Regions from separate parts of the Psychrobacter sp. NG27 genome, predicted to be linked through region 3. Evidence: predicted binding sites of a transcription regulator. Region 3 holds the regulator's gene; each other region holds the start of a gene.
What was found. Region 3 encodes PhoB, which activates phosphate uptake and scavenging genes when phosphate is short. Its sites were predicted from a motif close to TGTCATNAANCTGTCATAA; they were not measured.
Positions count from the first base shown of each region.

Region 1: IP485_RS08165 (porin) is a predicted target of PhoB. The motif match lies at 1,784-1,802, and genes of this name have one in related genera.
Region 2: IP485_RS11425 (inorganic phosphate transporter) is a predicted target of PhoB. The motif match lies at 1,748-1,766, and genes of this name have one in related genera.

Region 1 covers NZ_JADGIN010000004.1:115,884-120,136, reverse strand. Annotated here, with positions in the region: gene IP485_RS08170 (malate synthase G) at 1-1,324, shown strand, start outside; gene IP485_RS08165 (porin) at 1,940-2,968, shown strand; gene IP485_RS08160 (CTP synthase) at 3,161-4,253, shown strand, end outside.
Region 2 covers NZ_JADGIN010000008.1:1,998-6,250, forward strand. Annotated here, with positions in the region: gene IP485_RS11420 (aminotransferase class I/II-fold pyridoxal phosphate-dependent enzyme) at 1-13, shown strand, start outside; gene IP485_RS11425 (inorganic phosphate transporter) at 108-1,715, opposite strand; gene IP485_RS11430 (ATPase) at 2,256-3,989, opposite strand.
Region 3 covers NZ_JADGIN010000009.1:56,241-60,493, forward strand. Annotated here, with positions in the region: gene IP485_RS12095 (HD domain-containing protein) at 1-39, shown strand, start outside; gene asd (archaetidylserine decarboxylase) at 137-970, opposite strand; gene dtd (D-aminoacyl-tRNA deacylase) at 1,246-1,698, shown strand; gene phoB (phosphate regulon transcriptional regulator PhoB) at 1,810-2,514, shown strand; gene phoR (phosphate regulon sensor histidine kinase PhoR) at 2,691-3,779, shown strand; gene IP485_RS12120 (M23 family metallopeptidase) at 3,865-4,253, opposite strand, start outside.

The DNA.
Region 1 (4,253 bases), on a different contig from region 3:
TGAAGTCTATCGTAACTGGCTTGGCCTAATGAACAGCGATCTACAAGAAACTTTTGAAAAAGGTGGCAAAACGCGTACTCGTAAACAAAATCCAGACCGCGAATACACCACGCCAGATGGCGGCAAGCTGATTTTACCTGGCCGCTCGTTACTACTCATTCGTAACGTTGGTCACTTGATGCAAAACCCAGCAATTTTGGTGGATTTGGGTAATGGTCAAGAGCCAATATTTGAAGGCTTAATGGATGGTTTGATTACGCCGCTATTGACGCTTAATGATCTCAAAGGTAAAAACGAGCTATCGAACTCACGTAAAGGCTCAATGTATATCGTGAAGCCAAAAATGCATGGCCCTGAAGAAGTCAAAATGGCCAATGATTTGTTTAATGCCTCAGAAAATCTGCTAGGTCTAGAACGCAATGCACTCAAAATAGGCATCATGGACGAAGAGCGCCGCATGACGGTCAACCTAAAAGAAGCGATTCGCCAAGCAAAAGAGCGTGTTATCTTTATTAATACCGGCTTTTTGGATCGTACGGGCGATGAGATGCATACCAGCATGAATGCAGGCCCGTTCGTGCCAAAGGGTGAGATGAAATCGCAAGCATGGCAGCCTGCTTACGAGCAGTGGAACGTTGATATCGGTTTAGAGACAGGTCTACAAGGCCGCGCCCAAATCGGCAAAGGCATGTGGGCAAAGCCTGACGAGATGAAAGAGATGATGGACACCAAAGCGGCGCATCCGAAGTCTGGTGCCAGTACCGCATGGGTACCTTCACCAACAGGTGCAACGCTGCATAGCATGCACTACCATCAAGTGAATGTGACAGATGTTCAAGACAATTTAAAATCACGCCAGCGCGCAAGCCTAGACGATATTTTGACCATTCCATTGGCAAAAAATACCAACTGGACAGAAGAGGAAAAACAGCAAGAGCTTGACAATAATGCACAGGGTATCTTGGGTTATGTCGTGCGCTGGGTGAACCAAGGTGTTGGTTGCTCTAAAGTGCCTGATATCGATGACGTTGGTCTCATGGAGGATCGTGCAACGCTACGCATCTCTAGCCAGCATATCGCTAACTGGTTGCACCACAGCGTGGTGAGCGAGCAGCAAGTGATGGATACGATGAAACGTATGGCAAAGGTCGTTGATGAGCAAAATGCAGGCGATGATGAGTATCAACCGATGTCAGATGACTTGGACAGCTCTTATGCGTTTAAAGCAGCCTGCGATTTGGTCTTTAAAGGTCGCGAACAGCCTAGCGGTTACACTGAGCCATTGTTACATCAAGCGCGCTTAGATCTAAAGAAAAACGCTTAAAATGATAGATTAAGTATCATCTTTTAGGCAGACATAAGCAAGTGAGCAAGATGATATATTATCCTATCTTGCTCGTTTGTGACTGTCATATGTGATAAAAATAAGACCATCAATATTTTATGAGCGCTATTTATTTCTATATAAATAGCGCTTTTTTTGGTTAATTACTTGATATTCGTTACTGCTATTTAAGATTGTCAGTAACGATATTAATCAATGTTTTCTGTATCTTATTGAGTCCATAGAAGTTTTTTTAGTGATTGCTCAAATATAATTGAACATTAGTTATTCGATAATGGATGTATCGAAAAAGCAAAAAAACATGTTGCAAATTATGTCAAAGTTGTTATGCTTGTACTCGAAGTATGAGTTTGGTAACGGATGTTACGCAATGGATTGGTAAAGACGACAGATTACATGGCAGTTACGATATTAATCCCAGTTATGTAAATTATTGTTTTTCATCTTACTGTAATAAATATTCGCCACACTTGTTTCTGACTAATCTCGGTAGCCAGTTACACATTATATCTTTGAGGATTTGTGACGATACCATTATGGGCGCCAGCTAATAATAGCTTGCTCATTACTACAATTGTAAAGTGGAGATACCCCATGAAAAAACTACTTTTAGTTACAGCAATCGCAGCCCTATCTGTATCTGCAGCCAATGCAGCACCAACTATCTATGGTAAAGCTTTTTTAGCAGCTGACTATGTTAATGCTGAGTTTGATGGCCCTGCTGGTAACATGTATGATGAAGATACAGTAGAGATTAACTCTCATGCTTCACGTATCGGCTTCAAAGGTTCTGAGGCGATGACTGCTAATACTGATGTTATCTATCGTTTAGAGTATGGCACTAGCCTTGATGGTGATAACGCTACTTTCACTAACCGTGATACGTATCTTGGTTTGGCAAACAAGCAGTTCGGTGAGTTCCGCGTTGGTAAAAACCAATCAAGCCTAGCTCGTATTGACAACGTTGTTGTTAACCAAGGTTATTGGGATAACCTAGGCCAAACTCAAAATGAAAGTGAAGTTGTTAGTGCTTTAAACATGGCAGATAGTAACCGTATTTCAAGTTCAGTCATTTGGACTGCTCCAAAGTACGACGGTCTACCATTACAACTGTCTGCAATGTATAGCTCTGACGATGCAAATAACAATGACAATGCAGGCTTCGGTGTAGCCATGTTGTTTGATCAAGGTACTGGCTTCACTGCTGGTGTTGCATATGACAAAGACCAAAACATCAATGGTGATATCATCCGTGGTACAGCGACTGTTGATTTAGGCAAGTACATGGCAGCTCCTGTTACTCTAGGCGCGCTATATCAAGTAGGTGATTACGACTACGGCTCTGAAAAAGAGAAAGGTCTAGTAGTTAGTGCTCAAATGGGTCTAAACAACTTTGCTTATCCAGCTGCTGTCTATGCACAGTACAACAACACTACCAATCTAGATGGTCTTGATAACGCTGATTCAGACCAAATCGTTGTTGGCGGTAAATACATGTATAAAGACAACATCATTGCTCATGCCTATGCTGGCGTAAACAGTGCTGATAATGTTCCATACATGGGTACCAGAGGCGATGCTGATGTAGTGGTAGTTGGTACTGGTCTAGAATACTTATTCTAGTAACAACTAGCATCTGATTCTAAAAAAACTCACCCTTCGGGGTGAGTTTTTTGTTATGTAGCATTTTAATACTAAAAAAATGTTTATCACTGGCACGAAAAAATAAGAGTTTCAGCTAGTTTGCATTTTTGCCCTATATTTTATGGCGTATTTTTAGTAAAATCCTTCTTTACCAATTACCGACAGAGTACTATGACCAAGTTTATATTCGTGACCGGTGGGGTAGTGTCCTCACTAGGAAAAGGTATCACCGCAGCGTCTCTTGCAGCGGTCTTAGAAGCACGTGGCGTGACCGTCACGATGACCAAAATGGATCCGTATATCAACGTTGATCCAGGTACGATGAGCCCGTTTCAGCACGGTGAAGTGTTCGTCACCGAAGATGGCGCAGAGACCGATTTGGATTTGGGTTATTACGAGCGCTTTTTACGCCACTCAAAGATGAGTAAAAGTAATAACTTTACCAGTGGTCGTATCTATCAGAACGTTCTTAATAAAGAACGCCGCGGTGAGTATCTGGGCGGTACGGTACAGGTTATTCCGCATATTACGGATGAGATCAAAAGCAAGATTCTCGCCAGTGGCGAGGGCTATGATATTGCCATTATCGAAATTGGTGGTACGGTAGGTGACATCGAGTCACTGCCATTCATGGAAGCCGTGCGTCAGATGCAAGTAGAGCTTGGCCGCAATAGAGCCATGCTCATGCATCTTACTTTAGTGCCTTATATTGCCAGTGCTGGTGAGACCAAAACCAAGCCAACACAGCATTCGGTAAAAGAGCTGCGCTCTATTGGTTTGCAGCCTGATATCTTAATCTGTCGCTCTGATCATCATATCTCACAAGACAACCGTCGTAAGATTGCGCTATTCACCAATGTAGAAGAGCGCGCGGTCATCATGTGTGAAGACGCACAAAGTATCTACCAAATACCGCGTACGCTACACGAGCAAGATCTTGATGACTTAGTCTGTGAGCGTTTCGGTCTTGATGTGCCAGAAGCGGATTTGAGCGATTGGGACAAAGTGGTTGAAGCACAGTTGAATCCGGAAGGAACAGTTACTGTTGCGATGGTCGGCAAATACGTTGAGCTGCCAGATGCTTATAAGTCAATCAATGAAGCATTGCTGCATGCTGGTATCACTCACAAGGTAGACGTCAAGATTGATTATATTGATGCGGAGCGTCTAGAGAGTGATGATAGCTTATTGGCACAGTTAAACAATGCCAATGCGGTATTAGTGCCAGGTGGTTTTGGCGAACGCGGCACGATGGGTAAGATCA
Region 2 (4,253 bases), on a different contig from region 3:
TGGTACCGAATAAATCGTCATACGTCATTAAAAAAACGCTTATCCGCATGATGCTGATAAGCGTTTTTTATGATGCTAAGATAAGCTTTATTAATGGACTCTATAGCTTAAAAAATATTTACCAATATCAGATAGCTAATTGCAGACATTGAGGCTGCCGCAGGAAGGGTAATAACCCATGCTAGACCAATAGGCTTCATAAGCTTCCAGTTAGTATCTCTATTGACGATACCAATGCCCAGTACTGCACCGACCAAAGTATGCGTGCTCGATACAGGCAGACCCATCGTTGACGCACCCATCACGACAGCCGCAGCAGCCAGCTCAGCCGAGAATCCAGAAGCTGGATGCATCTTCGCCAGATTGGTACCAACCGTCTGAATCACTTCTTTACCGATGAACCAAAGACCCACAATCAATGCGACGCCAAAGGTCAACATGACCGCAGGTGGTACTGCTGCTTCGGTCGAGATGCTATTGGTACGGATAACATCCATAATTGCGGCAAAAGGACCAACCGCATTGGCAATATCGTTCGAGCCATGACTAAAAGCAAATGCTGAGGCCGTAAAGACCTGCATCCAACTAAACATAATAAACGTGGCTTTGGTCAAGTCTTCTTTATGCTTACCACGGATGCTCTTAGTATAAATATAGGTTGCCAGCCATACTAGCGCTGCAATCATCCCCATGATTAAGAAGCCTTGCAGCGTCGTCATACCATTATTGACGTTTTTCAGACCTTTAAAGACAACCAGAGAGGCCATGACTGCACCGCCCATAGCCGCAATCATAGGCACCCATTGCTTCAGTGCTTTTAGAGTATCGAGATTGCTGCGTTCGTTCTCAATCTCATACAGCTCTTTGTAATAGTCAGTCTCTAAATCTTCAACAACACAATCATCATCTTTGTAGATTTCTTGGTCACGTAACATCGCTGATGTATAAGACAACTGCTCAGACTCAGTTAGAGCGTCTAAATACTCTTTATGCGAGTGTTTTAGCGTCTTTTTATTGTCTTTTAGCGTGGCAATGTGCGCCTCTGTTTTATCATTATACTCAATGATATTTTTCTTGATCTGTCCATATAGCAAATAGGACAAGACGCCGCCTAGTAGCGGTGATAGAACCCAAGAGATGGCGATAGTGCCAATTTTACCCCAATTCACAGTTGATAACGCCATTTCAGTACCACCTAAGGTGATGCCTAATACAATGGAGCTACCAACCACGCCACCGATAATCGCGTGTGTGGTCGAAACTGGCAGACCTTTTTTGGTGGCAAATAACAGCCAAAATGCAGCAGCAATGAGTGCTGAGAGCATGACATAAATAAACTGGTTGGGCTCGACTGAAAGGCCATCTAGATCGACAATGCCGCTTCTGATAGTGTCAGTTACTTCACCACCTGCCAGCACAGCACCTGACACTTCAAATATCGCGGCGATACCCAAGGCTTGCGGAATAGTCAACGTTCCTGCACCCACTGACGTACCAAAGGAGTTGGCGACATCGTTCCCACCGATATTGAATGCCATAAAGACACCAAAAGCGGTCGCTACAATAAACAGCGTCGTTTGCTGACGCATGGTGTAATCTAGACCCCACCACAAAAAGTAGCTGGTCATAGCAATCAATAAAATGGCAAAAAATAGATTTATTCTCATAGAGCCGACTGATTTGGTTGGCTCTGTAGAACTGCTGCTAATACCCATACGTTGATACGTCCTGCGTAAGCTGATTGAAATTATAGGCGATTGATGACATTGCGCAGTTATCAATGTAGATGTTGACATCTTACATTGAAATAACACTATATAAATGCGCAACATGCTTCTTAAACAATGGAGCTTTTAATGTTTGTTTGCTATCGTATCCACAGTCAAGCGTCACTATTTGACGTTTGATTTAAGCTGTCGATATATACTCTTTACTAAAATACGTCATTTCACATATCACAAAGCCGCAAGTCATATTGCCAAATCATCTGATTACAGCATCTTGCGGCTTCACGACTTTATGGTGTTACGATTATTTCAGGTTGCTAATATTACTCTATTGGTCTACGCAGCAATATTTTTATATACTTCTGCATCAAACAATACAACCGCTACCTGTTAAGATAATCGGTTGCGTCATAAAGACCACGATGGATGCGCCTATTATATTAAATATAAGCGCACAATGCATGATGATATTACAAAATTTGTAACCGCGCGTTTATGTTGCTTATCCTGTCCGTTTGATGAAGCAGATCAAATCGTTTTAGACAACAACGCTAGCTGCTCAATAGCATGATCCAAAACATCCAAACGTGCTTGATATTTTTCGTTGGTCGCGATTATACACCATGGTGCTGTCTTTGTGTCTGTACGTGCGAGCATGTCAGCGGCAGATTGCACATAGTCCGACCATTTGTCACGGTTACGCCAATCATCATCCGTCAGTTTAAATTGTTTGTGCGGTGTTGCTTGCCGAGATTTGAAGCGTTTGAGTTGTTCTTTTTTATCAATAGCCAGCCAGTATTTTATGACGACTGTCCCTGCATCAGCCAAGTCTGCTTCAAAACGATTGATCTCAGCATAAGCGCGTTGCCATTCATCATCAGTTGCAAACCCTTCAACACGCTCAACCAGCACTCGCCCATACCACGTACGATCAAAAATAGCGATACGGCTGATATGATTCGTTTGCTCATCAGGCAACTTTGTCCAAAAGCGCCATAGATAAGGATGCTGCGTCTCATATAACATGGGGGCACCAATATTGTAAATCTGATACTCGCGTGGATCGAGCGGCGCTACCAACCTTTTGATTGCACCACCTTTGCCAGCGGCATCCATGCCCTCAAAAGCAAAGACCACATGATGGCCGTCACGTGCACGTAACAGCTCAGCGAGGTGCGCTTGTTTCTCTGCTAGCGCTTTGCGATAGTCGGACTTACTTATTTTAGCGTCATCAATAGAGGTTAGTTGCTTAGGTATCGGTACAGGCTCAAACACGTCTTTTTGTGATTGTGATTCAGACTTTTCAGCTTTGAACTTATCCTTACGCTTGATCTTATTCTTAATCTTGTTTTTAGACTTAGCATGATTTTTTGTAGTGTCATGAGCTGCTATTTCACTGCTTGCCAATGCTGTTTGCATTGCATATAAAACCTCGTGACAAAAGTTATCCGCTGCCGTTGACTTATCGTCGCCATCAATGATAACCCAATCATCCTGCGTCTGTAGTAGTGTTGCAGCCACTTCGTTAAAGGTTTCAATCACTTGCTTGTTGTTCCAGTCAATTTGATACAAAAACTGTGGGTCTGCTTCAGTGTCTTTTAGACGGCGGCACAACATCTCTATATCGACATGGAACCAGCATTTTAGTAGTTTTGTTTGATTGGCTGCAAGGTCTTTCTCAAACGCTTTTAGCTCATTTAATTGCTGATGCAGATAGTCCTGCCATTTGACACTAGGCAATGCGGACGCATCAACCTGTTTGTTATTTTTTGGCTGATTCTTGGCTTTTTTATTATCCGACGTTGCTAGTCGCATGACGTTGTATAGCAAGTCTGCATACCAATTGCCAAAGTACACCATTACCTCACCGTGACGCGGCAACTCGCTGGTATGGGTTTGCCAAATAGGCTGATAACTTAGCGTTGAATGGCCAATGGTTGCCTCAACTTTAAGCAGTCTCGGATCGACCCATTCCCTCAGCTGCTTAACCGCCATACCCTTACCCGCCTGCTCCATACCATTGACGAGCACGAGCAGCCCTGTTGGCTTGTTTAATGTCTTTGGCGTGGCTGTTGGGGTTTGTTGGCGAGTGGCTCGAAGGGCATACTGTGCGGTGACCAGTGCCAGTCTTAGGGCGTTCTCATCCATCGAAAACTGACTGAGCGGATTGGGCACTAAACGCCGCTCAACGACTTGCTCACTAAATTGTGCACTCACCCCTTGTGGTACCTTTGGTTCAGTAGTATCATTTTTTTGAGACATAATTGCACTCACCATAGTAATTGTTGTTGAGTTAACAGCGGTTATGGAGCTGTTTGGCTATCGTTTAATCATAGCACTGAGCCAATCGAGTAAATAATAGTGCTATGTAACAGTTTGGCATTTGTATTCTTATTTATTTTCTTTTATGGTGAACACCATTTTGCACACTTATTAGGATAGATAATCAAAAATCTATTACACTGTCCAGTACATCAAGTGACTTTAGCCAATTAATCTTCAATTCAAAAAATTATCTACTTCTAT
Region 3 (4,253 bases):
GACTATGCGACCCAGCAAGGGTGGTTGATTGATGCCTAGTACGGATATGATTGACTGAACTAAAAAAGCCCAACCATACATAATAGGTTATGCATGGCTGGGCTCTATTTTTATAGGTATCAGTACTATAAGCTTATTACGCGTTGGCTGTGCCGAGTAACTGTCCCATTTGTACGATGCTATCGGCTTGCATGCTGTCTAGCCAGTCCGATTTTGCTGCTTTTGGCAAAACTACGATAGCAGTTGAGCCTAGATAGAAGCGTCCAAGCTCATCACCTGCGGCAAACTGCATGTCATGATCGGCTTCTTGAATGTCGTCAGTACGAGTAATTTTGCCAGTTGCGACCGTTTCGATACCAGCGACGATCATCGCACCAACCATCACCACGGCAGCTTTGCCATATTTGGTATCAAACATACAGACCAGACGCTCATTGCGTGCAAACAAGTCTGGAACGTTAGCCGCCGTAGTATTATTGACCGAAAACAGCGTACCCGGTACGTAGCGAGTCTTGGTCAAGGTACCAGAAAACGGCATATGGACACGGTGGTAATTGCTAGGTGCTAAGTAGATAGTCGCAAAGCTACCATCAGCAAAATAATGGCCATCTTCGCTATCAGCAAGCAGTTGGCCAACATCATAGTGACGACCTTTTGCCTGTAGCAGTTTGTGATCTTCGATCTGTCCAAGCTGAGAGATGATACCGTCAGCAGGACTGACAATGCCATTTGCAGTGGCATCGATGGTGCGCGCATCGTCTCTTAATTCACGGGTAAAAAAGTCATTGAAGCTCTCATACGCATTGAGACTTTGGCGCTCGTACTCGTCCAAGCTGATATTATAAGCTTTGGCAAAGCTACGGATAAAGGTACGCTTAACATAAGGATGGCGACTAGCAGCGAGACGTCCAGCGACTTTACTCAGTTTTTGCTGCGGTACTAGCTGTTGTAAGGTGGTAAATACATTCATAATAAAGCTACCAAAATAGGATGTAGTGTAATAAGGGCGTGTTGGACATTCGACCATGGCACTGACAGTGGCTAAAATTGCTCCATACTACGTTGTAAACCTAGTCAAGGCATGAGCATTACCGTCGTTTTACGCCTTGTCTGAAACAGTTTTAGCGATCAGCAGTACCTATTTGTGAATATCAAACACGCCCTAATAAATAGGCAAGTGAATGTCAGTATTTTATCATGGACAGCATATTATTGTCTGAGCATAATCTGTTAAGGATTCAGTAAATGAAAGCACTTATACAACGGGTAAAACGCGCCAGTGTCGATGTTGATGAGCAGTGTATTGGTACTATCGATCATGGGGTATTGGCGTATATTGGCTTAGGTCATGAAGATAATTTTGCCACTGCTCAGCGTATGATTGACAAGATTTTGACCTATCGTATCTTTGAAAATGATGACGATCCTGCCAAATTTGGTAAACTGGATAAAAACGTCCAGCAAGTCGGCGGTGGCCTCCTCTTAGTCTCGCAATTTACGTTGATGGCAAGGACGGACAAAGGCCGTCGTCCTGACTTTGGTGCGGCAATGGCACCTGATATGGCTCAAGCGCTATTTTCACAATTGGTTGCTTATGCCAAGACTCAGCATCTAAACGTGGCGACAGGTCAGTTTGGCGCTGATATGCAAGTGTCGAGCGTTAATGATGGGCCACTAAACTTTTTACTCGATGTCTAAGCGTTAAGTGTCATGAAGCTGTCATAATTAATCCGTTTAATAGATAGAGACTGGTGAGTGACTATCACCTTTTACATAATAGATTGTGCCCTCTAACACTGAGAATATCGTATGTATAATGAGCAAATTTTGATTGTTGAAGATGAGCCAGCGATTCGGGAAATGGTCGTAATGACGCTAGAAATGGCGGGGTTTGAGAGCTTGCAAGCCGCTGACGTGTCAGAGGCGCATCAGCAAGTGGTCGATCACAGACCGTCACTGATTTTGCTTGATTGGATGCTACCTGGAGATAAGAGCGGCGTTGATTTTTGTCGTATGCTCAAAAACGACGAATTGCTCTCTGAGATTCCTGTCATTATGTTGACGGCAAAAAGCGAAGAAGATAGTAAAGTGCATGGCCTTGATGCGGGTGCAGATGACTATATGACCAAGCCATTCTCGACACGTGAATTGATTTCAAGAATAAAGGCAGTGCTGCGTCGCAGTAGTGCGCTCAGTAGTGATAAACCAATAGAGATCGGGAAGCTGAGTCTCGATACCAAAAGTCAGCGCGTGACAGCAGCTGGTCAAATCGTGGATGTGGGTCCAACAGAATATCGCCTATTGGCATTTTTTATGAGTCATCCAGAGCGTGCCTATACACGAACACAGCTCCTTGATCAGGTGTGGGGCGGCAACGTCTACATCGAAGATCGAACCATCGATGTGCATATCAAACGCCTACGCAAATTACTGCGCCCTTACGACTGTGATACATTGATACAAACGGTACGCGGTACAGGCTATCGATTCTCTAGTATTATTGAGCCAAGTTAATCCCGTATATAGTCGATTTAATTTAAAAATAGTACAAGGCAACCGAGTGTAGATGTATATTAAATACTTCAAGCGAGGTTAACGCAGTAATAATTTTATAGTGGAATGACTATAGTGACTCTTGGATAAAATATGCCGCCGTCATACTAGATAGCGGATAGTGGTAAGGATGAGACATGGAAAAGATAGCGCCAGCAAAAAATAAGCAAGAGAGCATAGTACCAATCGCTCACCAAGATGCAGCAGCGCAATTACAAAAAATCAGAAGCGCACTGTTAGCACTACGAGATGCGGTGATTTTGCTCAATGAGGATGATGGTCTAGAGTGGTGGAATCAAGCGGCGCAGAGTTTACTGTCGTTACAGCCAGAGGACAAAGGCCAGAGTATTTTTGATTTTATTACGGTGCCTGCGTTCCGTCAGTATTACGAGGATACAACCCTACCTAACGATGGCATCCATATAGAGTCATGGCGCGATCCCAGTCGTTATCTAAAGTGTGAGCTCACGCCTTTCGGTGACGAGAAACTGTTGTTTATTTATGACGTGACTCGCTTGCAGCATTTAGAGCAAATGCGCCAAGATTTTGTGGCTAATGTCTCGCATGAACTACGTACGCCATTGACAGTGATGACAGGCTATTTAGAGAACTTCACTGATCAGCCGGATATGCCGCCCCATTGGCGTCGCGGTTTTGAGCTGATGACTCAGCAAACTGCTCGCATGAACCGAATCGTCAATGACCTGCTACTCTTGTCTAAGATCGAGATCGAAGAGACGCATGAATTTAACCATATAGAAATGACCAAGCTGCTGACCAATATCTATGATGATGCGCAGGCTTATAACCAAGCATACAAGCACACCATTCATTTGCAAATAGATACCTATGACGGCCTATATGGATCAGAGATGTACTTGAACAGTGCCTTGTCTAATCTGGTCATTAATGCGATTAAATATACGCCAAAAGGTGGCAATATCACCATCAGCTGGACGCGGACATCGGATGGGTGCCGATTCGCAGTCGAAGATGATGGACTGGGTATTGCGCCAGAGCATATTGCCCGTTTGACAGAGCGCTTCTACCGTATCGATAAAGGTCGTAGCCGTGCCACAGGTGGTACAGGGCTGGGGCTGGCTATCGTGAAGCACGTCCTGCATCAACATGAGGCGCACTTGCAGATTGACTCAATAGAAGGAGCAGGATCGACGTTTAGCGTGGTATTTCCAGACGCTTATGTACGATCAGCTGCGACAAATTAATACTGTGCTCAACTGGTATTATTTAAATTCAGCCATTCTTAACCTCAACCTATTTAGAGCGTCATGCTCAGAGTGAGTGCAGACTCTAGTCTTTTTGCAAAAACGGGTAAGGATTGACCGCGCTGCCATTGATATAAATGCCGTAATGGACATGGGGCGGTGTGCCTTTCGCGTTACCGCTATCACCCACGTAACCAATAACATCGCCTTTATTAACCCAGTCATTGGGCGCGATATCAGCATAATCCTCTAAATGCGCATAGTAATGTCCTGTGCCGCCAGGACCAACGACCACTACCACACGTCCGCCTAATGTATTCTCACCAACTTTTCTCACGATTCCTTGTGTCGTCGACTGTATCGGTGTGCCTCGGGCTGCAAAAATATCAATACCCTCATGCGAGCGCCCTTGGCTGCGTGCCGCGCCCCACGTATCGGTCAGATTTTGCTCTGGTAGCGGACTGGGTAGGCTGT